DNA from 2 places in the Bacillus sp. UNCCL81 genome. Region 2 is predicted to be linked to the other one. Evidence: riboswitches for the same ligand, from Rfam matches in the RefSeq annotation. Region 2 holds a riboswitch; the other holds the start of a gene.

Region 1 (25,024 bases), on a different contig from region 2:
AGGAATTGTTCGTTCTGGAGTTTTTACTTCTAAAGAATAGCTACCGATGACCTCCCACCCGATTAATGCCCAAAATAATAAAAGTAAACTTTCTCCAAAATCAGAAACAGTAATTGGCTTCGATAAAGTAAAGCTCCCATCAACTGTAAATAATGTATGAATACTGCCAACTATAAGTGTCACTACAATGAAACTAGACATGAAAAAGGCAAATTTTCCAACATCGGCAATGCTTCTAGTTAAAATGATATAAACAAAACATAGTATTCCTAAAGCTAGCCACTTTTCATTGAAGAAGCTTTGATTCGTCAGTAGTTGTAAGTAATGCCCTGCCGTTCCTGTAACTGCAATTGGTCCAAAACAAACTGCAAGTAAAAAGAAAATAGCTGAAAGGTTTTTTATTTGTGTACCAAAAGCACGCTCAACTGCCAATGGCACTCCAGAATCTCCTGGAATCAACAAACTTAGCTTACCGAACATTAGTGCAAATATTAAACTTAAACCAAGCATAAGAACCCAAGCAAAAATAGCATAATTTCCAGTAGTTACATACACTGCAGGTGGTAAAATAATAATTCCTGAACCTAAAATAGGTCCAATCATTAACCCGCTGAGCAAAAGAAAACCAATTTTTCGATTCCTCATTCATATCCCTCCAATAGTTATTGAAACAAATTGTAATTTCGTATAATTTAATTATATGAACCAATCTAACATCGGTAAAATGAATAGTTATGATATAAACTATCGGAAAATCCGATAGTTAGGAGGCAATTATGGAAATCCGACATTTAATTACATTTAAGTCAATTGTGGATATGGGCGGGTTCTCTAGAGCTGCGATCCATCTCGGATATGCACAATCTACAGTTACTGCACATATACAAGCACTTGAGCAAGAGCTAGGAGTACCTTTATTTGACCGATTAGGTAAAAAGGTACATCTGACTGAGGTCGGTGAGAACTTTTTAGTTCACGCAATCGAAATGATTCAGCTCTATACAAAAGCAAAAGATGTATTCCAAATGGAAAATGAAGAGGTATCTACATTAAAAATTGGCGCTCCAGAATCTTTAACAATCTATCGTCTTCCACTAATTATCCAAGCATTTCGATCACAAAACCCGAAAGTAAATATTATGATGAAATCTGGTTCATGTTGGGAATTACAAGATGAATTACGTCGAGGCGATCTAGATATTGGCTTCTTCCTGCAGGCTCCATTACCGGATTCTGATTTATATACGGAAACACTAATTGAAGAACCACTTGTCATTTTGCTACCTCCATCTTCTGATACTAGAACACTTTCATCGTTTACACTAAATGCGAATGAAAATATAATTCTCACAGAACAAGGTAGTTATCGTGATTATTTTGAAGCATTTTTAAGAAGTAAAGGAATCGCAACTGAGACTGGAATGGAATTTTGGAGTGTTGAGGCAATTAAACAATGTGTTATGTGTGGACTTGGTATATCCATACTCCCACTCGTAGCAGTTCAAAATGAAATGCAGCAACAAAAACTAAAAGTCATAAAATGGGATACAAATTTAGGAAGTGTATCTACGATCATGTCTTGGCATAAAAACAGATGGCAATCCCGTGCTGCTAGAAAATTTATGGAAGTTGTTAGAGAACAGTCACCTTTATGGGATCAGTCTATCAAAAGCTAGTTTTATATTAGTTTTTACTTTGGAGTTATAGTCCGGACATATAGTTTAACTTTATTGATTAAATTTTATTGAAATAATTCGGCATAATCCTTGAAAATTTATTGTGTAATAATATTGGTTTTACTGGATTTTATTTAATTTTAGCTGTTTCTCAGTCCATTTTTAATGTTATTTCTTCTATTTTTTTAATGCATTTACTCTATACAATCATGTTTCAAGACTTTATTTGCAGTTATGCTGATTTTTATTGCAGATACCAATTTTTTATTTGCACTTCCCCAGATTTATTTGCAGTTTCAGCTTTTTTTGCACTTCCCCATACAACGTCACGAAAAAAAGCTAGCCCCTGACTAGCTTTTTTATTATACCGTCTGCCGCTCAATTAATTTAATCGCTATCTCCTCTTGATTAATTACAGAATCAATCGCTTGTATAAAAAGTTTCTTCCCTATTTCTCGTAATGGAATTTCGACTGTTGTTAACTTCATTACTTTTGCAATTGGTTGATTATCGAACCCAATTATCGCTAGATCATGAGGAATAGCTATTCCACGATCATTACAGCAAGTCTGCACACCCGCTGCCACTTGGTCACTTGTTACTAACAAGGCTGTTGGTCTCTCTTTTAAATTTAATAAAGATTGGACGATTCTTTCACCATCTTCAAAATAGTAACAATTCTCGAATACGAAATCGTTATTTAGAGATTCATTATATTTATTATGAAAATCAATATAGGCAGATTCTCTTTGTTTACTATTCTTGCCTGTTCTACGGCCAATACTATAACCGATTTTCCGATGTCCCTTTTGATATAAATATTCTAATGCAATCATGAAGCAATTGTATTGATCGATAAATGTTGAGGAAACCCCCGTATTTCTCGTATCTTCAAATAATACTATTTGTCCATATTGCTTATAATGCTCGATCATTTCAATCGAACAAATTCTAGAACAAATAATGAGCGAATCTATTTGTTTATGCTGCAGCATCTTTAAAGCCTCAATTTCTCTCTTCTCCTCATAATTTGATTGAAATAGTACTAACTTATAATTATTTTTTATCGCTTCGTTAGCAATTCCATCAATTAGCAATCCAAAGTACGGATGTTGCGAGAACGGAATAACCACTCCAATTAGATTCGTTTTTCCTTTACTTAAATTGACTGCATTTTGATTTCGTTGATAATTTGTTAACTCAATTGCATTTAAAACTGCTTTTCTTTTTTCCTCACTAACGTATGGTTCATCATTTAAAACTCGTGAGACTGTTGTAACCGAAACGCCGGCAATCCTCGCAATTTCTTTAATATTAGACATTTTCTCACCTTTTCTAAACTTTTTCTTGCTCTGAAACTAGTTCCATACTTTACGATGTTCTAATCATAAAAAGGAGGTACGAATATGCAAATACTTTTTGGTTTACTTTGTTTACTATTTATGTGTAGTTCAATTTTATTTTTCGCTTTCTTTGCTATCATACAACAAGAAAAGAAACGAGTTAAGTAATGCAGGCAAAACTTAAAACAATCGCTTCAACAATTACCCTCCTTGTCCTATATTACATAATCCTTTAAAAAAGCTCCTATTTTCCATGAATACTCTAACTTTACTATGTAAATAATAAAATAGGTTAGTAATTAAAGGAGGTATTATGATGGATACTGAAAGAGCCTTAGAAATCGTAGCTGCACCTGGTATGATTAATGTAACATGCGATGGAGTACCTGTTTATATTCAGCATGTTAATAAAAATGAGGGGACAGCAAGAATTTATCCTCTTGATCAACCGCAAAATGATAAAGAAGTATCATTAAGTCACTTAAAAGAACAATAAATGATAAAAAAGACCCGAAAATAAACCTCTATTATGGAGGTTTATTTCATTTTTGGGAAAAAAGCCCAATTATATAACTATTTAGTCTGATTTCATCTGAAACCTTTAGGAATATAATGCTTTATGAGTGCAGTATTACTTATGGCATAACTATCAACTAGTTTATTTTTACCAAACGACTAGGTATTGGGTAATAAGTCTAATTTACTACTTATTTTTAAAAAAATTGAAAAAAAAGTCGAAATATTGTTTGAATATTTTTATAAGTGTGTTATCATAAAAATCACTTAAGGGAGACAAACTGTAATATTACTTCGTAGCTAATTGTCAGAATTTTCTATTTTTTAAGGTCAAATTAGAAAATACTAAACTTTCTTAATAGAAGATTAAAAAACTACAAAAAAAGATTAGAGGAGGCTCATATGAATTTATTTCGAAAAAAATCGGTTACAAGCAGTTCGCCTAGTTCACTTAAACAAGTTCTAGGGGCGTTTGATCTTACAATGTTAGGTATCGGTGCCATCATCGGTACAGGTATATTCGTTTTAACTGGTGTAGCAGCAGCTGATTATGCAGGTCCAGCACTTGTTCTTTCATTTATTATCGCAGGTTTAGCTTGTACATTCGCCGCACTTTGTTACTCTGAATTTGCTTCTATGATTCCAGAGGCTGGTAGTGCTTACACTTATAGTTATGTTGCTTTTGGTGAAGTTATTGCTTGGATATTAGGTTGGGATATGGTACTAGAGTATGGACTTGCATCTTCAGCAGTAGCAAGTGGATGGTCTGGATATTTCCAAAGTTTATTACATGGTTTTGGAGTAAACCTTCCAACAGCTTTAACAAGTGCATTTGATCCATCTAAACATACTTTTATTGATTTACCAGCAGTAATTATTGTTTTACTTGTAACGTTCATTCTTACTAGAGGTGTTAGAGAATCTGCAAAACTTAACACGATCATGGTAATTGTAAAATTAGCAGTAGTAGCACTTTTCATCGTTGTTGGTGTTTGGTACGTTCAACCGCATAACTGGACTCCATTTATGCCAATGGGATTCCATGGGGTAACAGCTGGTGCTGCAGTAGTAGTATTTGCTTACTTTGGATTTGATGCAGTATCAACTGCAGCTGAGGAAGTTAAAAACCCTCAACGTAACTTACCAATCGGTATTATCTCAGCTTTAACAATTTGTACAATCTTATATATTGTCGTTTCATTAATTCTTACTGGTATCGTTCCGTTTGATCAATTAGGTGTTAAAGACCCTGTTGCTTTTGCACTAGCATTTATTCACCAAGATTGGGCTGCTGGTTTCATTTCACTTGGCGCAATCATCGGTATTACAACTGTATTAATCGTAATGATGTTTGGACAAACTCGTCTATTCTATGCAATCTCTAAAGACGGTTTATTACCAGGTAAATTATCAAAAGTTAATAAGAAAACTTCAGTTCCTGTAACAAGCACTTGGGTAACTGGCGGATTAGTTGCTTTATTCGCTGGCTTAATTCCATTAAACAAATTAGCTGAATTAACAAATATCGGTACGCTATTCGCTTTCTCTGCTGTTTCTCTTGGTATTCTTGTATTAAGAAAAACTCGCCCAGACTTAAAGCGAGGATTCAAAACTCCTTGGGTACCTGTAGTACCAGTATTAGCTGTTGTATTCTGTGTATATTTAATGCTACAACTTTCATCATTTACTTGGAAAGGTTTCGTAGTTTGGTTAGTAATCGGTTTAGTAATTTATAGCACATACGGATATAAAAATTCTAAACTAAACGGTAAAAATAAGTTTGATAAGGATTCAAATCAAACTGCATAAGTAAGCAAATCCCACTATAGTAACCTATAGTGGGATTTTTTTGTTAGTTACATATTTTCCACAACAACAAACTTTACAAAAACAGATTTACTTTATGATATGATACGACTTAGGAAATTTTATTTTCGAAGAACAGGAGCTGTTAAAATGTTCCCATTAAAAAATTATTATGAATCATTTATTAAAAAAGATCTTATTGGAGTGAAAAGAGAGATTGCATTAAAACGACTAAGTAATTTACTTGCTTGTCAAAAGATTAGTAAAGATACGAAAGAAGTTGTACATATTCGTTATTTTACTTGTACCGAAACACTTCAGCCTACTGACACTTATTTAGGTACAATTGCTGTGAAGTTTCAAAATGGTTATGTAGTTGAAACTGCAATTTCACTTCCTAAGGAAAAATAATTCATTTATTAAAACTTACGTCTAGGTATAAGCCTAATTACATTATAGACTAGTTTCATAGTTGGCAAAAAAACATACGATACATTATCCACCTCTCCTAATTGTAATTTTCAATTAGTTACATGACCCTAAGGGAGTTTCCCTTAAATATCGTATGAAGGAGGTCACATGTATGAGTACTGGACATCACGGTCACCATCTTAACGGTTTTGCTTTAATCGTTGTTCTATTTATTTTATTAATCATTGTTGGAGCAGCTTGCTGGTCTGGATATGACGGATATGGATATGGACATCACTGGTAATCTTTAAAAACTATAAAACTCCTGTTAAATTTTAACAGGAGTTTTTTTATTATATATTAAGAAGCCTGAGCTTGCTTTGAATGAATTGTATTGATATGTACTGAACTTTTTAAGACGAACAGTTTTTCTATTCCAAGGTAACGATCTAAACTTAACACGTAAACTCGATTTAAAGAAAGTAAAATTCCAAAAGCGCTTGTATATAAGGTTAAACTTATTAAGTTCATATTACCTGAAAGAATGAAATTAATATGCATAAATAGACAAAATAATACAGAAGGAAGAATGAATAAACCCATTATTAATAGAATGCCAATTAAAATTTGAACTACAGGAATCGTGTAATTAAAAAATAAGTAATGCTTCATTGCAAAATGTTGAATGAAATATTTATAAAACTCAGGGACATTTGGCTTTTCAATGGCCAAAATAAAATAGGTTTTAATAAAAGTCCCAGGTTCACTATACCAACGCTTCTCAGTAATTTTCGTAACCCCAGCAAATAACCAACCAATTCCAAATAGAATTCGCATTAAAGTAAATAAACATTGAAAAGCATTATTTTTTAGTTGCTGAATGAATAATTCCATTTAAATAAGTTCTCCAATTCTTTATAGTAAGAAATTCTAAATTCTCACTAATATCATGTGTTTTTTTTAAAATTGATATTTAATTCTCAAAATTGATTATCCTCGATAAATTCCACCTCCTTTGCATTTTATTGAAAATAGTTATCATTATCAATTACCGTTTACAATCGTAGCAGTAATGATAATCATTTTCAATGGTAATATTTGTATATAAGGCCTCTTTGCTTGATTCTTCCTATTCCCTTTTACTTCATTTCTTTACCTTCAGCATTTCTCTTAAAAAACAATAAAAAAAAGACCTTCTCTCAAATTTAAGAGCGTAAGTCTTTATAATGCGGCATGCTTTTTAAGAAAAATTTTAAATGAATACCCAATCACCCCACGGTTAATAATATGTTAGGTTTCTATTTTTAATTAAGAGGAGGTTCACTATGAATAAACAACGCGCTCAAGAGATTGCTTCTTCACCTGAAATGGCAAATGTGACGTATAATGGAGTACCAATTTACATTCAACATGTTGATGAAACAAATGAAACTGCTAGAATCTATCCGCTTGGTCAACCAGATCGGGAGGAAGAAGTTTCAATCAATAGTTTGTCGGAACATTAATTCTCGAGTAAAAAAACAAACCTCTTTGTTTTGAGGTTTGTTTTTTCATTGTTAATTCCTATTACCAGCTTAAACTTTCAATTAAATTGCATTTAAGGCATTCTTGTATCGTATCTTTCTTCTGGAAATCGTGTACACAGTTTTTTTGAATTGTGCTCAGTTCAATTTTCAACTGATTCATATTTCTTTCCAAATTCTTTATTTCTTTTATGATTTCTTCTACCCTATTCATATAAGGCTCACACCCTTATTGATAGATTTCTCCGCCTTGTTTTCTAAATTCAAGTGCTTTTTCTTGCATTCCTTCTTCAATGATTGAATCATTCTGAAGTTCTTCTTGTTTTACTATATCTCGAATATCTTGAGAGATTCTCATACTACAGAATTTTGGACCACACATTGAACAAAAATGCGCTGTTTTAGCTCCTTCAGCAGGTAATGTTTCGTCGTGATATTCAATTGCTCTTTCCGGATCAAGTGAAAGATTAAACTGATCACGCCATCTAAATTCAAATCTTGCTTTTGAAAGTGCATCATCTCTTTTTTGTGCACCAGGGTGGCCTTTTGCTAAGTCAGCTGCATGCGCTGCTATTTTGTATGTAATAACACCTACTCTTACATCTTCTTTATTTGGAAGACCTAAATGCTCTTTCGGAGTTACATAACAAAGCATTGCAGTACCAAACCAACCAATCATTGCTGCACCGATCGCTGATGTAATGTGATCGTATCCAGGCGCAATATCAGTCGTTAACGGTCCTAATGTATAAAATGGCGCTTCCTGACAAATTTCTAATTGTTTATCCATATTCTCTTTAATTAAGTGCATTGGTACATGTCCCGGTCCTTCAATCATAACTTGAACATCGTGTTTCCATGCAATTTTCGTTAACTCACCTAGAGTTTCTAACTCAGCAAACTGTGCTTCGTCATTTGCATCGGCGATTGAACCTGGTCTCAGTCCATCTCCTAAAGAGAATGTTACGTCATAACGCTTCATAATTTCACAAATTTCTTCAAAATGAGTATATAAAAAATTCTCTTTATGATGAGCTAAACACCACTGAGCCAAAATAGAGCCACCACGAGATACAATTCCTGTCACTCGTTTTGCCGTTAATGGGATATAACGTAATAATACACCCGCGTGAATTGTAAAATAGTCTACCCCTTGTTCCGCTTGCTCAATTAGAGTATCTCGAAACACTTCCCAGCTTAAGTCTTCCGCAATTCCATTAACCTTTTCAAGCGCCTGATAAATCGGAACTGTCCCTACTGGTACTGGAGAATTTCGGATAATCCATTCACGTGTTGTATGAATATTCTTACCAGTTGAAAGATCCATCATCGTATCCGCACCCCAGCGAGTAGCCCATGTCATTTTTTCTACTTCTTCTTCGATTGAAGAGGTAACCGCTGAATTACCTATATTGGCGTTTATTTTTACATGAAAATTACGACCGATGATCATTGGCTCACTTTCAGGGTGATTAATATTCGATGGAATGACAGCCCTTCCTTTTGCAACTTCATCGCGAACAAATTCAGCTGAAACATTCTCTCGAATCGCAATAAATTCCATTTCAGGTGTAATAATCCCTTTACGAGCATAATGCATTTGAGTAATATTTCCATTATCTTTTGCACGTAACGGTTTTCTTTTTAACCCTTTAAATACCTCAACATTATGTTGATCTGACTCTTTTCTATATCCATTATCTTCAGGCTTAATTTCACGCCCTTCATACTCTTCAACATCATTTCGTTCGATTACCCAGTTTTGTCTAATCGCCTTAAGTCCCATTCGAATATCAACTGAGCTAGCTGAATCTGTGTAAGGTCCGCTAGTGTCGTATACTCTAACTGGAGCATTTTCTTCTTCGCCAAAAGTGCCAGTTGTTGGACTTAATTGAATCTCACGCATTGGCACCTTAATGTCAGGTCTAGATCCTTCAACATACACCTTCTTACTCCCTGAAAAACTAGACATGATGGAAAAATTCATTTCATTTACAGAATTGTTCATTTGATTTCATTCCCCTTTTTAATTAGTTTAAAAAGGACGAAATCCAATCCATTTAAAGCATGAAAAAAGCCGGAATCTTATATTTAAGACCCGGCTAAATGTTAGTAAAACTACATTAACAATTATGTAATCATTAATGAGAAATTTCTAACTTCCCCACGCTGGTATGAACCAGATCAGGTCCTGAGGGTTAAGAAACTAAGATCGCGTTTCTCTCTCAGCCCAACTAATTGGACACCCCTAGTCAATCTATTAACTTGTTCCACCTAAATATAAACCCACAAATTTAAAATGTAAATGATTTTATTTCCCTAAATTTTTACAGAAATTCCAAATTAAAAAAATTATTAGTTTTTTTATCACCCTAAAAACACTGATTTCACTATACTTCAAGCCCAATTTCTGGTAATAAATTGGACTAGTAAAAATAAATTTAGTATTGAATATTATTTTTTATATGCTATGCTAAGATTAATTTTCATACATATTCATCACTAGGGGATCCCTTGATAAGGGCTGAGAATAAAGTAGTTACTTTTAAACCCTCAAAACCTGAACAGGCTAGTACCTGCGTAGGAAAGTGGCGCATTTTATACTTTTTTCGCGTGCAATGTAACCACTTTCTTTTTTTAGGGAAGTGGTTTTTTTGTTGAAAAAATTTTGATAATGAAAGTGGCTGGGACATGGAACTTATTGCAATTACAGATGATCAGCACACAGTGGAAGTACTTGCTACAAAAATAATTCAAATAATCGATGCAGTTGATTATGTACATATTCGCGAAAAATCGAAAAAGGCAATCGAGCTAATATCACTCTTAAATCTACTAAAAATGAACAAAGTAGATATGAAAAAAATTGTTTTAAATGATCGATTAGATATAGCTATTTTCTCTAACCTAACAAATATTCACTTGCCAGGACATGGTCTTCCACTTGTTGATGTAAAAGAATATTTTCCTAATTTACGAGTAGGAAAATCAGTTCACACACTTACTGAAGCAATACAGGCAGAAAATGATCAAGCTGACTATATTATGTACGGTCATTGTTTTGAAACAGAGTGTAAAAATGGATTAACACCTAATGGAATTGAACTAATTCCAGAAATGAAAAAAACGTTAACCATACCAATCTATGCGGTCGGAGGAATATTACCTGAACATATACAAGTTCTAAAAAGGAACGACATTGACGGTATTGCTGTAATGTCTGGTATATTTTCTGCCCGAAATCCCCTAGAAGCTGCGTTGCAATATTTTGAAAGGTGTAAATTTACTTATGAACAAGAAATTTGATGTTGTCGTAATTGGTGGTGGAATAATAGGTTGTTCCATTGCTTATTATCTGGCCAAAGAAAACATTAATGTCGCAGTTCTTGAAGGACAGCAAGTTGGGCAGAAAACAACTAAGGCAGCTGCTGGAATGCTTGGTGCCCATTCCGAGTGGGATCACTCTGAGTCATTTTTTACTTTTGCTAGAAACAGTCAATTAACTTATTTTCACCTTCAAGAAGAATTAAAGGAATTATGTGGAATTGATATTGAACTTAAAAAAGGTGGCATTTTCAAACTAGCTTATACAGATTTAGAAAAAAAACAATTAACTCCCCTACTCACTCAAACTTCGGCACGTTGGTATAACGAGGAAGAGTTAAAAGAACAGATACCTGGCATTTATCCAAACATAATTGGAGCAGCTTATATTGAAGACGATGTGAATGTATTGCCTGTTTCTGTCTGTAACGCATTTTGCAAAGGTGCTCAAATTTTAGGTGCATCTATTTTTGAATATACACATGTATTTCAGATTCAAAAAAATGATTCACATTATTTAATTAAAACAACAAATGGCAATTTTGAAGCAAAAACCATTGTAGTTGCAAGTGGAGTCTGGAGTAATTCATTGTTTGGACAGCTTGGATTACATCACGAAATTATTCCCGTTAAAGGTGAATGCATCTCGGTTAGAAGTGAAAAGGTTGCATTAAAACATACTCTTTTCCATGAACAAAAATATATTGTTCCAAGGAATGACGGTCGCCTTGTCATCGGAGCTACTATGGTAGACAACGAATGGAATGAGAACCCTAGCTTAGGGGGGATTGAGTCATTAATACAAAGCGCTAAAAAAATGCTTCCTGACATTGAAGACATGAAAATTGATTCATTTTGGGCAGGATTACGTCCGCGAACTCTCGATTATAATCCCTTTATTGGAACTCATCCAGAAGAAGATCAAATCTTATTTGCTACTGGCCATTTTCGAAATGGAATATTGCTTGCACCTGCAACTGGAAAGTTAATTCGAGATTTGATTCTTAAGCGGAAAGTCAATCGTAATTGGATCGAAGCATTTAAAATCAATCGTTAATTTTAACTCTTTGGAGGTGTATGCATTTGGAAATAAGATTAAATGGAAAGAATATCGATATTTCGAGCAATACCTATACAATTCAGGATCTGCTTAATAAATATCAATTAGAAAACCGAATTGTTATTGTCGAGGTTAATAAAGAAATTATTTATAAGGAACAGTATTCATTAACTCATCTCTCTAACGGAGATTCTGTAGAATTAATACATTTTGTAGGTGGTGGCTAATCATGTTAAAAGTAGGAAATCATACGTTTCATTCAAGATTATTATTAGGAACAGGAAAATACCCTTCATTTGAAGTCCAGAAAGAAGCTGTTGAAGTATCGGAAGCCGAGATACTAACTTTTGCTGTTAGAAGAATGAATATTTTTGAGGAATCTCAACCAAATTTTCTTGAACAATTAGATCTAACGAAATATAAATTATTGCCAAATACAGCTGGTGCAAAAACTGCTGAAGAGGCAGTTAGAATTGCAAGATTGGCAAAAGCGTCAGGCTTATGCGATATGATCAAGGTAGAAGTAATTGGGTGTGATAAATCATTATTACCTGATCCAATCGAAACATTGAAGGCATCAGAAATGTTATTAAACGAAGGATTTATTGTATTACCTTATACTTCCGATGATGTTGTGCTTGCAAGAAGACTAGAAGAACTTGGTGTCCATGCGATTATGCCAGGTGCATCTCCAATCGGTTCCGGAAAAGGAATTATTAATCCATTAAATCTTAGATTTATCATCGAGCAATCCAATGTACCTGTTATAGTAGATGCCGGAATCGGATCTCCAAAAGATGCAGCTTTTGCAATGGAGCTAGGTGCTGATGGAGTCCTTTTAAATACTGCGGTCTCTAACGCAAAAGATCCTGTAAAAATGGCAGTTGCGATGAAACTTGCTATTGAAGCAGGAAGACTTGGTTATGAGGCAGGAAGAATTGAAGAAAAAAATTATGGTGAAGCTAGTAGCCCAATCACAGGGTTGGTGAATTCTTGACAAACCGTTATGCAAAACAAGAATTATTTTTAGGAAGAGATCGTCAATCACACTTACAAAAAGCCAGTGCTATTATTATTGGTGTTGGTGCACTAGGCTCATCAATAGCAGAAATGCTTGTAAGAGCGGGAATTGGAAAGATAACAATTGTTGACCGTGATTACGTTGAATGGACTAATTTACAAAGGCAATCTCTTTATACGGAAGAAGATGCTAAAAATAAACTCCCTAAAGTAATTGCGGCTAAAAATCGACTTCAACAAATTAATAGTGAAGTAGCGATAACTAGTTTAATAAAAGATATTACTAGTCTTAATATTGAAGAGTTGATTAAAGGTCAAACAATCATACTAGATGCAACAGATAATTTTGAAACTAGAATGGTAGTAAATGATGCAGCAATTAAACATGGCATTCCTTTTATTTTTGGTGCGTGTGTTGGAAGCTATGGCCTCTCGTTTCCAATTATTCCAGGAAAAACTCCATGCCTTAACTGTTTATTAAATCATATACCAACTTTAAATATGACTTGTGATACAGTAGGCGTTATTAGTCCAATTGTGCAAATGATTGCTGCCTACCAAGTAACCTATGCCATGCAATATCTTACTAACTATGAACTCTTACCAATCTTACAATCGATTGATGTTTGGAAGCATGAAAAGTCTGATATAAACATCGAAAAATTAAAAAATAAAAACTGTCCAACATGTGGTCCTATAAGAAGTTATCCATTTTTAAAAGATGATGACCATATGAAGTCATATGTCTTATGTGGAAGAGATGCAGTTCAATTAAGAGTATCATCTCCTAAAATTCCAACACTAACTAACCTTTCTGATAGATTACAAGGGATAGTAAATGATTTGATTGTAAATCCTTATTTATTGTCATGTACTTATGAAGAACATCGCATTGTTTTATTTAAAGACGGTCGAGCGATTATTCACGGTACAAAGGAACCATCTGTTGCTAAGGAACTCTATCGGAAAGTTTTAGGTTGAAAAAGAAACCCTTTCAAAGACTACTAATTTACTAGTTTTTGAAAGGGCTAATTATATAAAATCTCTATAAATTAATTAGACTCAAACTAAATACTTATCACTTAACGATGCTAGCAAGACTGATGGTTTAAATAAAACCAATAGTCGACCAGCAGATATTAAGCCGAATATTTTATAAAGCGATTAAATAAAAAAGCAGGAAGACTTTAAAAGTTTCCTGCTTTTTTCTGTTTAATTTATGGTACGTCTACTATAAATGGTACGATAAACACATTTCCATTTTGCTTAAACTGTCCCCATATTTTATATAATCCCTTTTTTGGAAAACTCGTCATGAATTCCGCAACAGGTCCGCTTGATTTTTCATTCATAGGGTGCACATGTAAATATGTATTAGTGTCGCCACTAATCGCAACTACATGACCAACTGCACCTAAATAAGGCTGTAAATCATTAATCTCTTTTTTTGTTTTAGCATCTTTGATCGTATATGTCATTTTAACTTCTTGATCTGTCGTTAATTTATCAAATTTTAATGTAATTTCTTTTCCATCGATTACTTTTGTTAATACTTTATCTGGTATTAGTGATACTGGTCCTGCTGGTTGCCCCGTTACCTTTACTAATTTGGATTTTACATTTTTATCTGAGCCCTTAGGGATAAAATCAGTAAATAACTTATACTCACCCCCATTTGGAAAGTTCGGTATTACTGTAAATAATCCTTTACCTTTATATTGTGGATGCAAATGGTCAAAAAAAGATAAATCCTTACTTACAATGATCAGGTGCATTAATTTTTCATGTTCAAGTTCAAACTGATCAACTGGTTTACCTTTTAAACTATTAACCTGTATGTTTAAATCTACTTTATTATTACTCTCTGGAGTACCATTAAATGAAAAGCTCACTTGAGTAGTATCTTTTTTTTCTTTTGTTTCATGATTCATATTTTGATGAGTTGATCCTACGTGTGTCTTACTTTCACAACCACTTAAACCTATAACAGTAAAAAAACTAAGTATCAACAATAAGTATTTCATCTAATTCTCTCCCCGATATAGTATTTTTCCCAAATAAAAAGCGAACCTATAGTTCGCCTTTTATTTGTTCGATATCACTTTTAAACGATATCGTAACCTTGATCTTCAATAGCCTCTTTCACTTTCTCAACTGTTTCAGCGTTTGAAGTATTGAAAGTTACTTCTTTATTTTCCAAACTTACGATTATATTATTTGTACCAGACACTCCTTCTACAGCTTTCATAACTGCAGCTTTGCAGTGTCCACATGTCATACCTTCTACTTTTAAAATTGTTTCCATTTTCTAAATCCTCCTAAATTTTTATGCGTTTTAATCGTAATGCATTTATGACAACCGATACAGAGCTAAATGCCATGGCAGCACCTGCAATCCAAGGCTGCAACAGCCCTAAAGCTGCAATCGGTATACCTAAACTGTTATAAAATAGCGCCCAAAATAAATTTTGGCGAATATTATTCATTGTTTTCTTACTTAAGCTAATAGCTTTCGGAATATGTGATAAGTCGCCACCTACTAGCGTAACATCCGCTGTTTCAATCGCTACATCTGCACCAGTACCAATTGCCATCCCAATATCAGCTTTCGCAAGAGCTGGTGCATCATTAATCCCATCTCCAACCATCGCAACAATTTTCCCTTGTTTTTGTAGTTCAGCTACTATATCTGCTTTTTTCTCTGGTAGAACTTCAGCAAATACATTTTCAATCCCAACTTGATCTGCAATCGCTTTTGCTGTGTGTTTATTATCACCGGTTACCATAAAAACTTGTATTTTTAGATCCTTTAATGCTTTAATCGCATTTCTTGAAGATTCTTTAATTGTATCGGCTACAGCAATAATTCCTTCTAGCTTGTCGTCAATTGCTACTAACATTCCTGTTTTCCCGGCAGATTCAAATACGATTAATTGTTCTTCAATTGGAGAAAAATCGATATTCTTTTCATTCATTAACTTTCGAGTACCGATATATACCTTTTTATTTTCAATCAAGGCTTCTACACCATGTCCAGGTATAGCAATAAACTCTGTAAGATCCGTTAGTTGCAATTCCTGTTGAAGAGCGTATTGAACAATTGCTTGTGCTAAAGGATGCTCTGACATTTTCTCTACACTTGCAACAAGCTTCAATAAATCATCCCGATGATTTAAATTAATGATATCTGTTACTTCAGGCTTTCCTTTTGTAACAGTTCCTGTTTTATCAAGAATGATTGTATTAATTTTTTGTGTAGTTTCTAAAAATTCTCCGCCTTTATATAAAATCCCATTTTCCGCACCTTTTCCACTTCCAACCATAATCGAAGTTGGTGTAGCAAGCCCTAAAGCACAAGGACATGCTATGACTAAAACAGCTATTGCTACTTCAATTGACTTAGGTAAATTTTGTGGATCGACTACAAAAAACCAAATGATAAAGGTCAATATGGCTATGCCAATTACAATTGGAACAAATATATTCGAAATTCGATCAGCTAATCTTTGAATTGGAGCTTTTGAACCTTGTGCCTCTTCAACTATTTTCACAATATTTGCTAATGCGGTATCCTTACCAACCTTTTCAGCTCGTATTGTTAAAATACCATTTCCATTAACTGTTGCTCCAACAACTTTATCATCAGTCTTTTTATCAACTGGTAAAGACTCACCTGTAATCATTGATTCATCAACTGTAGATACTCCCGAAACAATAACACCATCCACTGGAATTTTCTCACCTGGTTTAACAAGTAGTAGATCTCCAACTTTTACAGCTTCCAATGGTACATAAACTTCATTTCCATTTTCTAAAACAATTGCTTCCTTAGCTTGTAATTCCATTAGTTTTGAAATTGCTTCAGTCGTTTTCCCTTTCGCGATATGCTCAAAATATTTTCCAAGTAAGACTAATGTTATTAATACTGCACTTGTCTCAAAATAAAGATGTGGCATATACGAGCTATTATTTATTGTCTTAATCGACTCAGCTAAGCTATAAAAATAAGCTGCCGAAGTTCCGAGTACGACGAGCACATCCATATTTGCACTATAATTTCGTATTGCTTTAAAAGCTCCTACATAAAAATGCCAACCTATAATAAACTGAACAGGAGTTGCAAACAATAATTGAAACCATGGATTCATTAATAAATGTGGCATCCAAATATTTGAACTAAATGGAAGATGAGATACCATCGAATACAATAGTGGAAGTGAAAGTAAGATTGAAATCATCAATTGAATCTGTTTGTTTTTTGTTGTATCTTTTTCTTTCACTGCATTTTCTTCTTTTATAGCTGCTGCATAACCGATATGACTAATTTTATCGATTATCGATTGAAGTGAACGTACTTCAGGTAAATATGAAATCGTTGCTATATTCATAGCTAGATTAACATTGATTTGAACAACTCCATCCATTTTCCCTATTACTTTTTCAATTCGAGCTGAACAAGCAGCACATGTCATTCCTTCAATATTTAACGTAATTTTTTCAACTGCAACCTCGTAGCCAATCGAATGGATTTTTTCTATTAAATCAGAAGTTTGATATTGTCCGTTATCATAGACAATAGTAGCTTTTTCTAATGCCAGATTCACATTCGCATTCAAGCCATCCATTCGATTTAAGCTTTTTTCGATTCGGGTTGCACATGCGGCGCAGGTCATACCCTCTATACCAAGGGTTAACTGCTTTGCATTATTCATTCTAATCAACCCCCTTTACTTTACGTAACGCTTAATAACCTCCATTAATTCGTTTACGGATTCTTCGCCATTATTTTCTTTAACTGCCTTAACCATGCAATGATTCGCATGTCTTTCAATTAATGAAAAACTTACCTTTTTCATAGCAGCTTCAACTGCCATAATTTGGGTCAAAATATCTATACAATATCGGTCCTCTTCGACCATTTTTTGAATTCCTCTTACTTGGCCCTCTATTCTACGAAGACGCTTCATTAAATCATTAATTTCGTCTTCACTTCTTGGAACCATTTGGTCATCATGGCAATTTTCCATTTTTTATCACCTCTCCATTATTATATACTCATAGGGGGTATAGGTGTCAATTTTTTATTCTATTTATTTTTAGTTGTCCATATGATGATATAAAGCGAAAAGTTAGGGGGTATCATATATGTTCACCAGTTGGGTATGTATTAGCATTATGCTCTTTATCACAATCATTTCGATCCACCTCAAACCAACAAAAAATGACCAGATGCATCAAATGATGTATATGATGATGATCAGTATGACTACTGGTTTAACAATAGGTGTGCTCATTACACTTTCAAATCACCAACAATTTTTCAATTCTTTACTCATTTCGATGGGCTTATCTGCATTCATCGGATTATGTATCGGCTTTCGATTACATTTCCTTGCATTACTTGAGGGGATCTTTACTGGCATGATGGCCGGTATGATGGGGAGCATGATCGTCGTTATGATTTCAATATCAGAAGCACATGCTTTATTATTAATTTGTTTATTATTATTAACTTGTTCGGCCATATTTTGTTCTACTATGTTTTTAAGTCAGCGATTCCCAAAACTACTATCATCATTCTTTCCAGTAATTATTATTTCTAGCCTGCTGCTCATCGTAACTGTTTTTTATTCTTTCACTCATTTTGAAACTACTGTTTTTTCAAACTATGATCAAAATCCACTTAAATTTTTAAAAAGCTGATTTATTCAACTTTAGTGCTATTATTAAGTAGAAAATAATTAACATAGAGGAAAGCAAAAAAAAGAACAGACATGAAGATTTCTTTTTCAAGTCTGTTCTTTTTTCACATCTTAAGATACAAAAAATATTATTTATTTACTAGTTTCTAAACTCTCGACAAATGGCCATGTTGGAAGCTTTTTACTAATTGGTTTATCTTCACGATAACCTAAAGTATATTCAGCTTCCGTAATTGTGTGAATTTCTCTTGTGGCCTCGTATATATCAGGTGCTTTTGCATTTCTTAGAAATCTTTCTACCGAATACTCATTCGAATATTCGTATGCTCTGTGTATTTGAATCGCATCATTCGCTGCTTCAATCGCAGCATCACATGCAAACCATTTTGCAATCGATGTTTCATGGGTATTTCGTTCCCCTTCATTTTTTAAAGAGCCTGCCCGAAAGACAATTTGACGAGAGATTTCTAGATTCGCAGACATCTTGGCAATCATTTGCTGTACTAATTGGGGGTTTTCTGTTTCTTTACCAAATGTTTTACGTTCATGACAATATTTAATACTTTCTTCTAAGCATGCATTAATTAATCCACAAGCACCTGCTGCTACAGTAAACCTGCCATGATCTAAAGCAGACATTGCAATTTTGAAGCCTTCACCCTCTTCGCCTAATAAATTTTCAGCCGGTACATGAACTTCTTCTAGGAACATTTCTCCAGTATTCCCTGCACGAATACCTAAATTTCCTTTGATTGCTTTTGTCGTTAATCCCGGGAACGTTCGTTCAACTATGAAACAGCTAATGCCGTGATGGTTCTTATCTTTATCCGTTTTTGCAAAAATTAAGAAATGATCGGCTACATCACAAAGCGAAATCCATGTCTTATAGCCACTTAAAACATATTTATTTCCTTCTCGTCTCGCTGTTGTTTGTAATGCAGCAACATCCGATCCAGTATTTGGTTCTGTTAAACCAAATGCACCGATCTTTTGACCACGCGCTTGTGGTACTAGATACTTTTCTTTTTGAGATTCATTGCCCCACTGTAATATAGTCATACTGTTCAAGCCAGTATGAACTGATAAGGCTGTCCTGAATGCAGTATCACCTCGTTCTAACTCGTCACAAACAATCGCTAGTGTATTGTAATCCATTCCGACACCGCCATATTTCTCCGGAATACCAACTCCCATTAACTCTAAATTAGATAATCGTTTCAAGATTCCTCTTTCAAAATGCCCTTTTTCATCCCATTCTTGAATAGAAGGAATAATTTCGCGATCAACAAATTTACGTACCATTTTTCTTACTGATTCTTGCTCTTCCGTTAGTGAGAAATTCATCATTTCAAATTCCTTCTTTACAAATTGTTTTTTACTTTTTATATACCGTCTTACAAGGTACTCTTATTGATCAATAGAATGAGGTTTTCAATTTCAATAAATGCTTTTCAGCTTTTGAATTTTATATAATACGCACACTGTTTGCGCTCTCTTTTTGATTTATGTTTTTTTAATTTTCAAATGGATCATACATTTTTTCTCGGATGAACAATGCTGGAATAAGTGCAGATATGATATAAGCAATTCCTAATGTAGCTAAGCCGAATCCGATTGACTGAGATTCTGCAATGATGCCAATAACATAAGGTGCGATTGCTGACCCAACTCTACCAATATTATAGGAACCTCCAACCGCTGTACCGCGAATAGAAGTAGGGAAACTTTCGCTCATATATGTTGCATTAACTGCATAAGGCATTCCATAGAAAAACCCTAATATTGTAAGTAAAACAATAATATTAGTCGGTGAATGATAAAGATAAACGACTGGTAAAACAATTGCTGTAGACACTCCTCCAATGATAAACATTGTGCGGCGTCCAAAACGGTCTGCCAGCCAACCTGTAATGATTTTTCCTAAAATTGCTGCTAAATAAGTTCCAACAATGTATCCTGTCATCTTTTTAAAATCAAAACCTAAATCAGTTACTATATATGTAGGAAGCCAAGTACCTACTCCGTAATAGGCAAATTGCAAGAAGGTTGCAGTAATAACCCATAATATAAAAATTGATCTTGTTTTTGAATCTTTAAAGATTGCCAGCCATTCATTTTTCTTTGATTCTTGAAATTTTTGTATTTTATCTGTCCATCCTTTAGGCTCTGGAATCCTAAATCCAATGTAAACGGCCAATACGACAGGTATAATCGCAATAAAGTAAAGTGGTCTCCATCCGTATTGAGGTAAAATTGAGCCTGCTAATAATGCTGACACTAAATATCCAACTGAATAAGCCGCTTGTAAGGATCCTAGAATTGTCGTTCTCTTTTTTGTAGGTACGTATTCTGCCATCAACATCGTACATATTGTATATTCCGCTCCTATTCCGATGGCAGAAATAAGCCGAATAATAATAAATTGTTCGTAGGTTTGAGCAAACCCTAGTAACGCTGTTCCGACAGAGAATAGAACCATCATCCAAGCAACCATTCTTACTCGGCCTAAACGATCAGATAGCCATCCCCCAGTAATTCCACCAATTGCCATACCTACTAAAGACCATGTAGCAATTAGTCCCGCATCCACTGCTCCAATATTGAACTCTTTCATCAAACTTGGCATCGTTATTGAAAGCATTTGTAAGTCCATACCATCAACCAAGAGACTTAAAAAACATGTAACAAAGACTACAGTCCATGTTCGATTAGATGTATTCTTCTCCATCATTAACACCACTTCTTTGCCTATTCTTACACCTTCTATTTTCGATTTCTTTTACATGGGAATGGAATTAATTTTTCACTAAAGAAAATAACTCGATAACTCGTTTTAAAATTCTGATAATGTATTAAATTCGGACGTTGATTTCCATATTGTAAAGGAAGTTTTCCCGTATCTAGGAAACCTATTCCAATATTAAGCAATATCTGTTATTTCATTTCCTACAATACTAACTTTACTAACTAATTCATAATATCGGAATTTAGATTCCTTTATTATGAATATAAAGATAATTTTCTTAAGGGTCAATTAATTTTTACTGGAAATTGCTTCATATTTTTGGTAATTAAAATCGATCAATTCTACTATCGCCTTACCTCTGTATGGCCAATTATATTAGTATGATATAATGTATTTATTAACTAAATCGGAATGGAATTGGCTTGGGGGAACATATTTATGAATTCAAAGATTTCGTCAACAGTTCAACGCGCAATAAAAATTATTAACTATTTAAATGAAACATACGGGCCACAAGGAATAAAAGATATCAGCGAAAACCTTAATATTTCACCTCCAATCACTCATAGACTACTTACGACTTTAAAGTTGGAGGGAATGGTTTATCAGGATCTCAATTCTAAAAAATATTCACTCGGTACGGTATTTATTGATTATGCAAATAAAGTAATTTCTGATGTGCCTATTATTTCTTTAATTGATCCACATTTAATGAAGTTACGGGACGAAACTGAGGAAACTGTAGGCTTATATATGTTAACGGGAATGGATCGGATATGTGTTGTAGAACACGAAAGTAAACAGGAAATAAGCAGAAGAGCGGGAGTTGGGAATAAAATACCACTTCAACTAGGTTCAAGTGGACGAGTAATTTTAGCGTTTCTAAGTGAAGATATAAAAGCTCAAATATTAAGTTTCCTATCCGAGGAAGAAAGAAACATACTTCAAGCGAAATTAGAAACAATCGTAAAAACTGGTTACTCAACTAATGAAGAAGAACTTACAGAGAATGTAGCTGCATTATCTGCTCCTGTATTCGGTGCAAAAGGTAAAGTTATTGGTGCCATAGCCATTTCAGGCCCTCTTTTTCGCTGGAATAAAAAATCAATGGAACAACATATACCGTTATTGTTGAAAACTAGTGAAATTATTTCTAAATCGTTATATTAAAATAAGTTTTCACCTAACTACCAAAATAGTGTATTAAAAAGAAACCTTGTCGACTGACGGCCTTTTAGGCGAAGTCAAAAGCGTGGCATTTATACTTTATTACTAAAATTGGCAACTACGGCGAGTACTCATCATCGCTGCCAATTTATACTTACTAAAATTGAATTAAAAGGAACCCCTTATTCGCAGAGTAAGGGGTTCCTTTTTTTTATATTAAGATTATTTATTAACCGAAACTTTATAATTAACAATTTCATCAAAATACTTTAAATGAATTTGTTCCTTATTAATTTCATCCTTAAAATATCGTTCATGGATCAATACTTTTGCAATATACTCTTTTCGAACATGCTCTTTTGTATCTTCAAGAGCAGTAACCGCTTCTACTAAATCTGCCATTTTATTTGCTATTTTCTTTGCATAATATGTTTGTTTATTAGTATCTAAAGTAAATAGATACTGAACATTTTCATGTAATTCATCCAGCTTTTTCTTTATTATTTCACCTTCATTTACTAGTGATTGAGGTATATCTAATAATTTTTCTTCAATGAATAATTTAAAGGCTTTGTAACCATTCATTTTGTTAAACAGTCTCAAAATCTCTAAACCTAAAATATTGGCAGTTCCTTCCCAGACTGTAAGTACTTGAGCATCTCTTAAAAGTCGAGGTGTAACAAAATCTTCAATATAACCATTTCCTCCATGCATTTCAATCGCCTCATGAGAAAAATGAATTGCTTCTTCTGCTGTACGCATTTTTAAAATAGCAATTAAAATTCGTACTAATGTTTGTTCTTCAGTTGTTCCATTTTCTTTCCCGATTACTCGATCATATAAAGCAACTAAATTAAATACTGCATTAGTTTGTACTTCTTGAATCGATGCAAGTTTTGCTAATGTCTCTTGAATCATCGGAAAATTTGTTAGTAATTGTCCAAATGCTGGCCTATTTTCTGCATATTTCTTCGCTTCTACATAAGCTCTTCTCATTATTCCAACTGATGCTACAGCATTACATATTCTAGATAGATTCAATGCTTCCATCATATAATTAATTCCTCTAGAAGGATCTCCGATTAGAAATGCTTTCGCTCCATTAAACTCAACTTCTCCTGATGGAACAGCTCTTACACCTAGCTTATCTTTTAATCGCCTAATCGTGAATCCGTTATTTGTACCATCATCATTCTTCCAAGGAACTAAAAATAAACTTAACCCCTTACTCCCAGCAGGAGCTCCCTCAATTCTTGCTAAAATCGTTGTAATACCACACTGACCTGCATTGCTAGCAAAATATTTTTCTCCGTAAATACGATAGTAGTCTCCTTCCTTAACTGCTTTCACTACATTGGCTCCAACATCTGAACCACCCTGTCTTTCGGTTAAAAAAGTCGCTCCTTCATATAATTCTGTTTCCCCAGTCGATAATAAATGAGGAAGATATTTTGCTTTTAATGCTTCATCTGCATATCTCTCAACTAAAAACGTAGCAGCCATTGATAATGTTACCGGACAATAAAAACCAGCTTCAGTCTGCGATAGTAAATAACCTTGGGCATAGGAATAAATATAATTCCCCTTAGTACCAAGCTCTGGTATTGGCTTATGGATATAGCTAACAATCCCTCTATTATAAGTATCTTTTACAGTTTGTTTGTAACCTTCATTTACCCAAACATGTGAAATATCATTACCATATGCATCATATTTGATTAAACGGGGTTGGCCTTCTCTGTCAGTGTGGATTGCATGTTGATCAATTTCATTCGCACAAAGCTCTCCGTATTCTTCTAGTTCTCTATTAGCCCATGTAAAAAAATCTTCATTAAAATATTTTCTTAAAATCATCTGTAGATTAAGATCTTCTTTATAAAAATTCATTTAGCCTTCCACATCCTTTTTCGGAAGTATTTCATTCGATTTCAAATAAATTTCGCTCAAGATTGCTCTTAATCCTCATAATTTCTTCTTTTAATTGGATTAAATCGTTTATTTTTTTATCTAACTCTCTAATCTTCTGGTTCCCATATTCAATTGTTTTTTGTAATTGTTTTTCACCTGTTCGATCAATCATAAATAAATCAATCATTTCTTTTATTTCCTGTAAATGAAAGCCTAAATTTTTACCTCTTTGAATTAAATAAAGACGTGTACAATCTTTTTGGGAGTACTTTCTTCTACCACTTTCAGTATAGGTAGGCATTAATAATCCGATTTCTTCATAATATCTAAGGGTTCTATGAGTCGTATTAAATTCCTTCGTCATCTCTCGAATCGAATAAAACTTCAAAATGCCCTCCTCCTTCTAGCTATAGATTCATTATAAATCTTACGTAAACGTAAGTTTCAAGATAGATTCCTTCGACAAAAAATTCGAGGATAAGAGACTTTTTAAAGTATTTATTCTCAATACCTCCTACTTTTCCTGCCTTTTTTTGGTATAACGTTTTAATGTTCTGCAAAACATAACTTTATCTGTAGCCTAAGGTTTAATAAATTGAATTAGTTCCATCATGGTGAACTAGAAGGAGATTACAATGAGGAAAACAATTGCAGATTTACTAATCGATTCATTGATTCAAGCAGGGGTTACTAGAATTTATGGTATTGTTGGTGATTCTTTAAATGCTGTTTTGGATTCAATTAAAAGCTCAAAAAGAATTGAATGGATCGGCGTTCGACATGAGGAAGTTGCAGCTTTTGCTGCAGGTTCAGATGCTCTAA
Region 2 (5,605 bases):
CTCCTCTAAACTGTTAATTGGTGTTGCTTTAAAATATGCTGAAGTAAATGAGAGCATCCTTCTGTAATGATGTCATATACTTCATTAAAATTACCCGTATAATATGGATCAGGCACTTCCTTCCACATTGATGCTGGAACATAATCTGAAAGTAGTGAAATCTCTCCTATACAATTATTTCTTGCTAAATTCATTAAATCCTCTTTATTCTGTGCATCCATAGCAACAATATAACTAAAATATTTAAAGTCATTTTCTGTCACTTTTCGAGCTTTCATACCTTCGCAAGTTATACCTTTTTCACCCAATAAACCTTGTGTTCCCTTATGAGGAGGGTGACCTAAATGCCAATCTCCAGTACCAGCTGAGTCTATCATAAATTGTTTATCTAACCCTTTTTCTGTCACTAAATGACGAAAAACAGCCTCAGCCATTGGCGATCGACAAATGTTACCTAAACAGACAAATAATACTTGAATCATCTCAATGTCTCCTTCAAATTATTTACACTTTCTGCCAAAATTTAGCTGTTTCTTTCGTATTCATTCTACACGGTAAATTTTAAAATGAAAAGCAAGCCATTGTGAATAATTTATGACCAGTATAAATAAGATAAAAGTTATAATGCTTATTTTTTACATAATAGCTATGATTACACTCATTTTTTAAAAATAATTTTAATGATTATCTAAAAAGTTAACTCTGTTAATGTTTTTCGCAAATCTTACACAGATTCCATTAACAATCGCTAAATATTTTTAAATTTTTAAAGATAAATTAATTGTATTTTTAAATGACCTTGACTATATTTAGTAAAGACAACTAAATGTAAGCTAAAACCACAAGGGGAGCCATTTGGCTGAGAGTGAATAGATTAGCTATTCTTACCCTCTGAACCTGTTAGTTAGTACTAACGTAGGAATGTGGCACGATGAAAAGCAATGCCGGGATCATCATGCTACCCAGTATTGCTTTTTTTATTTATTCCTACTGAAATCTCCCTAGTTCGAAATGTGGAAACGGCTCGTTTTTGCCCTGGCACCAGAAAGGGAAAAGCGCTGGAACTAGACATTACAAAATGTGTGCGACTATTCGCCCAAACATCATTAATATGTTTCACTACTTAAGTTGTCCACAAGATAAAGGGGGGAAATATATATGAAGACATCAAAGATTCAATTAATGACAGAAATAGCAATGTGTGCAGCACTAGCAATCATTTTTGATTTTTTACCATTATTTACTGCACCTCAAGGTGGCTCTGTATCATTATCAATGATTCCAGTTTTTCTAATTGCTTTTCGTTGGGGATTAAAACAAGGTTTAATTACTGGCTTATTATTAGCAGCACTACAAATCGTTACTAAGTTATATTTTGTTCATCCAATCCAAGTATTTTTAGACTATATTGTCGCATTTACAAGTCTCGGGTTAGCTGGTCTTGTCTATAAACAAATAAAAAATAGTTTAGCAAATGGTAATAAAAAAAGTGCAGCAGCTTATATCATTTTAGGAACTTTTATCGGCTCGTTAGCTCGTTTCATCTGCCATTTTATTGCTGGAATTGTGTTCTATGGTTCTTACGCTCCAAAAGGAACTCCAGTTTCACTTTATTCATTAGTATATAATGCTTGGTACATGGTTCCTTCCTTTATTATAAGTGCAGTTCTATTAATCATTTTACTTTCATCTGCACCAGTTCTTGTTCATGTTAAAAAGAACCGAAATCAAGCAGCTTAATTTAAAAAGAAATGAAAACCCCTTAAAGTAGAAATTATTGCCTACTTCAAGGGGTTCTCTTTTTATATTCGCAAATGGATTCTATTTCCGTTTATTTATAAGCCTTCTGTTTTTAGGTTATTTTTTTCCATTAATTGAAATACTCTTACATAATTTTAAAGTGGTGTATCTGCTAATGTCCAAGTTAATGACGTCTTATATTGTGCACCAACTACTTTATAAGCCGCGCCTGGTACGAAAAGTGCCACACTAGTCGCACCATCTGTTTTATTCTGTCCATATGCAATCGTCCACGTTCCAAGACCTTTACCTTGATCTGCAAAAGCTACATCTTGTGGAGCTCCATTTGGATCTAATATGACTGTATTTGCTTCTGGTTTATATTGAACAGCAGTGGTTGAATTTAAAAATGGATTCGTTAATTTTAATTCCGCACCCGTTAACTCATTAACCCCACTCTTGAATTGGCCATTTTGTTGAACTGTTAATTTCCATCCTGTATTCGTTCTACGATGGTCAGTTACTTGAATGAAATTTGGTACTTGAATAATCGATTCATTTGAAGCTTGCTTTACTTGATCTAATTGTGCAGTATAAACTTTGTTTTGACCTGAAATTTCCTGCTCGCCAAAACGGAAGTTTGATACATAGTCAATACTTAATGCACTCTTTGTCCCTGGTTCATGAGGGTCTTCAGGATCTGTTGGATTTACTGGCATTACAGGATTCGTTGGATTCATTGGATCGACTGGCATTTTTGATTCTGCTGTTACCGTTACATTTGTTTCTGTACTCGTATTCCCTGCTACATCAGTTGCTGTTACACTCACTACATCTCCTGCATACAATGTCTTTGGTGTAACATTTGCCGTGTATGAACCATCTGCTCCGGCTGTAGTAGTTAGAATCGAATTGTCTTGTAATTTTATATTTACAGTACTATTCGGTTCAGCAGTTCCAGTTATCCTTGTACTCACATCTTTAATTGGGTTCACCTCTGGAGGTAGAATTGTTTTGTCCACCGTAAAGCTAATATCCTTTTTATTACCAGCATGATCAGTAATCACTAAGTTATGAGCCCCATCTTGTGGATTGACTGTCCCAGAAGTAATACTTATACCATCTAAAAATGCTGTGTTTATCCCACTTAGAGTGTCACTAAAAGTAATGTTTTCTGCGGTAATATTGTTATATAATTCCCCTTCAACATAGTTGGTAATAGGTGCCTCTTTATCAATCCTAACTGTAAACTTAGAACCTGTATCTGTTCCTGGATTACTTTGGTTTCCAGAATCATCTTTTACTCGTATTTGAATATTAGTTGTACCTTCGTTTGTAACCGTGTAGTCTACTCCGGTTATAGTACGATTACTTAAACCATTTGTACTCCATGTGTTACCATTATCTGTTGATACTTCGTATGTTGTTGGATCGATTCCATTATCGTCAGTTGCTGTAAAATGAATCGACGTATTTTTATTGGTCCATGCTGTGCCACCTGTATACCCTTCTGGAGTGGTCACATTTGCACCCGTTATTTTTGGTGCCTCTGTATCTAATAACGTTACAGAAACATCTACAACTTTAAAGATTGAATAGCCATCAATAGGACCTAGGACATAATCATCGAAACTAATAACTAAATTAGATTCATTCCCCATCGCTGTGAAAGTAGTGGTTGCGTCTTGAGGCCCTGTGTATTCTCTAAATCCTCTGTCAGTTAAATTGGTAGATGTTTCTCTGTCAGTTACAAACCAGTCGTATCTTAGTTTGTCATTAGTATTTTCAATAAGTTTAAAAGACAAATTAACAGTATATGTTTTTCCTGGAATTGTTTTGACTCGTTGTCTCATCGCTATATACTCTTGAGATGAAGCAGTGTTCAATAGTTTTAATAAAATTCCATCGCCAGAAGGTTTAACATAGGCTTTTGATTTAGGACTACCAGATACTTTATACCAACCATTATCTTCTACCAAATCAAACAGATAGGGTTCAGAAGGCTGTCCCTCATTAAAATACCCCGTAAATGCCCAGAATGGAATAGTTGTGGTTTGATGATCTAAATTAAATGTAGGGTTTTCTACTAAATTTGGAAGTGTTGCTGCTTCAACAATATTATTTTTGAACATCCCTTGTAATTCGGCTGATTTTGGTAGAATACCACTTACTATCACTCCAAAAATAGAAGCAAAAACAGTTGCTGTAAAAAGTATTTTTCTTTTTCTAACCAATCTATTTCTTCCTCTCCAATTTAAATATAGTATTTATTTCAATCTTTTTTCTTTGAACGTCTAACCAAAAAGAATATAAATATAATCAGTAAAAAAAATAGACTCCCTCCAATGAGATACCTAATTGAATAGTCTCTTTCTACGTCTACAGCAGTAGTGTTAAGTTTCTCGGCTGTATTGTCCCTTATGGTAAATGTTCTTGTCCAATCCCAAGTTTGTTCTCCGTCGGTAGCTTTCATTTCTAAACGGTAAGTACCTGATTCAAACGCTTGGCGATCCCAACTAATTGCATAATCAAAGTTTGAATTAGGTGCCATCCTTAGATTCTCTTTTTTTGTTTCATGTAGGATTTTTTTCCCTTGTTCCGTATATACTTTCGCATCTACGCTCAAATTTTTTAGCATAGCTGGCTCTATATTTTGTAAGTTAGCAGTTACAACATTGCGTGCATTGATTTGTGTTGGTTTAATTTCATTTAATTTTAAATCTGGCTTGATTACTTTATCGGTTTCTCTTAATAAAACACCAATAACATACGCATATTTATTTTTTATTTGAATGCTTCCATCTTCTTTTTTAGCTTGTCCCCCGTCTTCTTCCTCACTAAAATGGAGTCCACCCAATATAACACCATCGAATTGCTGCTTAGGCATCTCAATCGTAATCTCTACTGTTGCTTCACTTTTTGCTTGAATTTTCGTCTCTTTTTTTACCTTAGCTATATTAGTAAAAGGAATATCTAACGTATTGTCTACTTTTGGATTTGAAATACTGTAATCCGCAATTCCATTACTATTTGTAATCGCTGAATTAGCTTTTGCTTCAACAACTATATTTTTATCAGTATTATTTTTTATTTGAACTTTCAAGATCTGTTTTTGGCCTGGCTTCATTTTCAAATCAAAATAAGTTTTGCTTTGATCAATTTGATTAGTTGGAATAACAGGCGATACGGCAAAATTCATCTCAGCTGCACTTGCATGAAAATTATTAATATTAATTAGAAATAAAATAATCATAAATTTTTTTAGTACATTCATAGATAGCTCCTTTTTTTGATTTTGACTAAAAAATTTCATGCAGTTTAGGTAACTGTTATTTTATTGAACTTACAGTTAAATATGTGAAAAATGTAACATGATTAACTTCGATGGTTCAACGACATTTTTTACCTATGTCAACGGTAATCACGCTGAGTTTTAACTGGTTTTTTGTTTTGGTTGTTCTTCTTAATATTTTAGGTTTAACTGCTACAAATGCTGATGTCACTTACTTTTAATTAAATTAATCCAACTAAATAGTAAAAGCATTCTATCCACATTTTAAATATGCATTTAAATTTTGAACACTTTGTGAATTTTGGTTATCTGTCCTTTTCTTCAGTCATATATATGAATACAGAAAAGTTTCGAAGGGGGTTTTAACATTGGTCTATGATGTAATCATCTTTTTCTTTTTTGTAATTATTCTTCTTGGTATGATTGGGTCACTATTTTTATTATTGAAAAATGCTTTAAATGAGGATGATGCACTTAGAAATGATGCACTTAGAATTGATCCGAAACTTTCCCTGCCTAAAGAAAATGATCATTCATAGAATAACCCCCATCCTTAGGGATGGGGGTTATTCT

What was found. Region 2 has a riboswitch for thiamine pyrophosphate ahead of thiT (energy-coupled thiamine transporter ThiT). Riboswitches for the same ligand answer to the same signal wherever they lie in the genome.
Region 1: linked by a shared signal. The riboswitch ahead of thiC (phosphomethylpyrimidine synthase ThiC) and the one ahead of thiT (energy-coupled thiamine transporter ThiT) in region 2 are both predicted to bind thiamine pyrophosphate.

The regions. Positions count from the first base shown of each region.
Region 1 covers NZ_FOMF01000008.1:108,154-133,177, forward strand. Annotated here, with positions in the region: gene BM319_RS17435 (APC family permease) at 1-645, opposite strand, end outside; gene BM319_RS17440 (LysR family transcriptional regulator) at 777-1,676, shown strand; gene BM319_RS17445 (LacI family DNA-binding transcriptional regulator) at 2,039-2,998, opposite strand; gene BM319_RS17450 (H-type small acid-soluble spore protein) at 3,336-3,515, shown strand; gene bcaP (branched-chain amino acid transporter BcaP) at 3,938-5,344, shown strand; gene BM319_RS17460 (hypothetical protein) at 5,492-5,752, shown strand; gene BM319_RS17465 (YjcZ family sporulation protein) at 5,925-6,056, shown strand; gene BM319_RS17470 (DoxX family membrane protein) at 6,113-6,646, opposite strand; gene BM319_RS17475 (small acid-soluble spore protein H) at 7,078-7,257, shown strand; gene thiC (phosphomethylpyrimidine synthase ThiC) at 7,505-9,283, opposite strand; TPP riboswitch at 9,420-9,535, opposite strand; TPP riboswitch at 9,770-9,879, shown strand; gene BM319_RS17485 (thiamine phosphate synthase) at 9,967-10,581, shown strand; gene thiO (glycine oxidase ThiO) at 10,565-11,656, shown strand; gene thiS (sulfur carrier protein ThiS) at 11,683-11,886, shown strand; gene BM319_RS17500 (thiazole synthase) at 11,889-12,656, shown strand; gene BM319_RS17505 (ThiF family adenylyltransferase) at 12,653-13,660, shown strand; gene BM319_RS17510 (DUF8832 domain-containing protein) at 13,897-14,703, opposite strand; gene BM319_RS17515 (cation transporter) at 14,784-14,984, opposite strand; gene BM319_RS17520 (heavy metal translocating P-type ATPase) at 14,998-17,391, opposite strand; gene BM319_RS24785 (metal-sensing transcriptional repressor) at 17,407-17,706, opposite strand; gene BM319_RS17525 (hypothetical protein) at 17,825-18,382, shown strand; gene BM319_RS17530 (acyl-CoA dehydrogenase family protein) at 18,514-19,725, opposite strand; gene BM319_RS17535 (MFS transporter) at 19,895-21,109, opposite strand; gene BM319_RS17540 (IclR family transcriptional regulator) at 21,566-22,297, shown strand; gene BM319_RS17545 (acyl-CoA dehydrogenase family protein) at 22,517-24,181, opposite strand; gene BM319_RS17550 (MerR family transcriptional regulator) at 24,213-24,590, opposite strand; gene poxB (ubiquinone-dependent pyruvate dehydrogenase) at 24,838-25,024, shown strand, end outside.
Region 2 covers NZ_FOMF01000005.1:108,937-114,541, reverse strand. Annotated here, with positions in the region: gene BM319_RS12555 (low molecular weight protein-tyrosine-phosphatase) at 6-482, opposite strand; TPP riboswitch at 835-939, shown strand; gene thiT (energy-coupled thiamine transporter ThiT) at 1,159-1,740, shown strand; gene BM319_RS12545 (WxL domain-containing protein) at 1,896-3,974, opposite strand; gene BM319_RS12540 (WxLIP family cell surface protein) at 4,013-5,014, opposite strand; gene BM319_RS24720 (hypothetical protein) at 5,401-5,571, shown strand.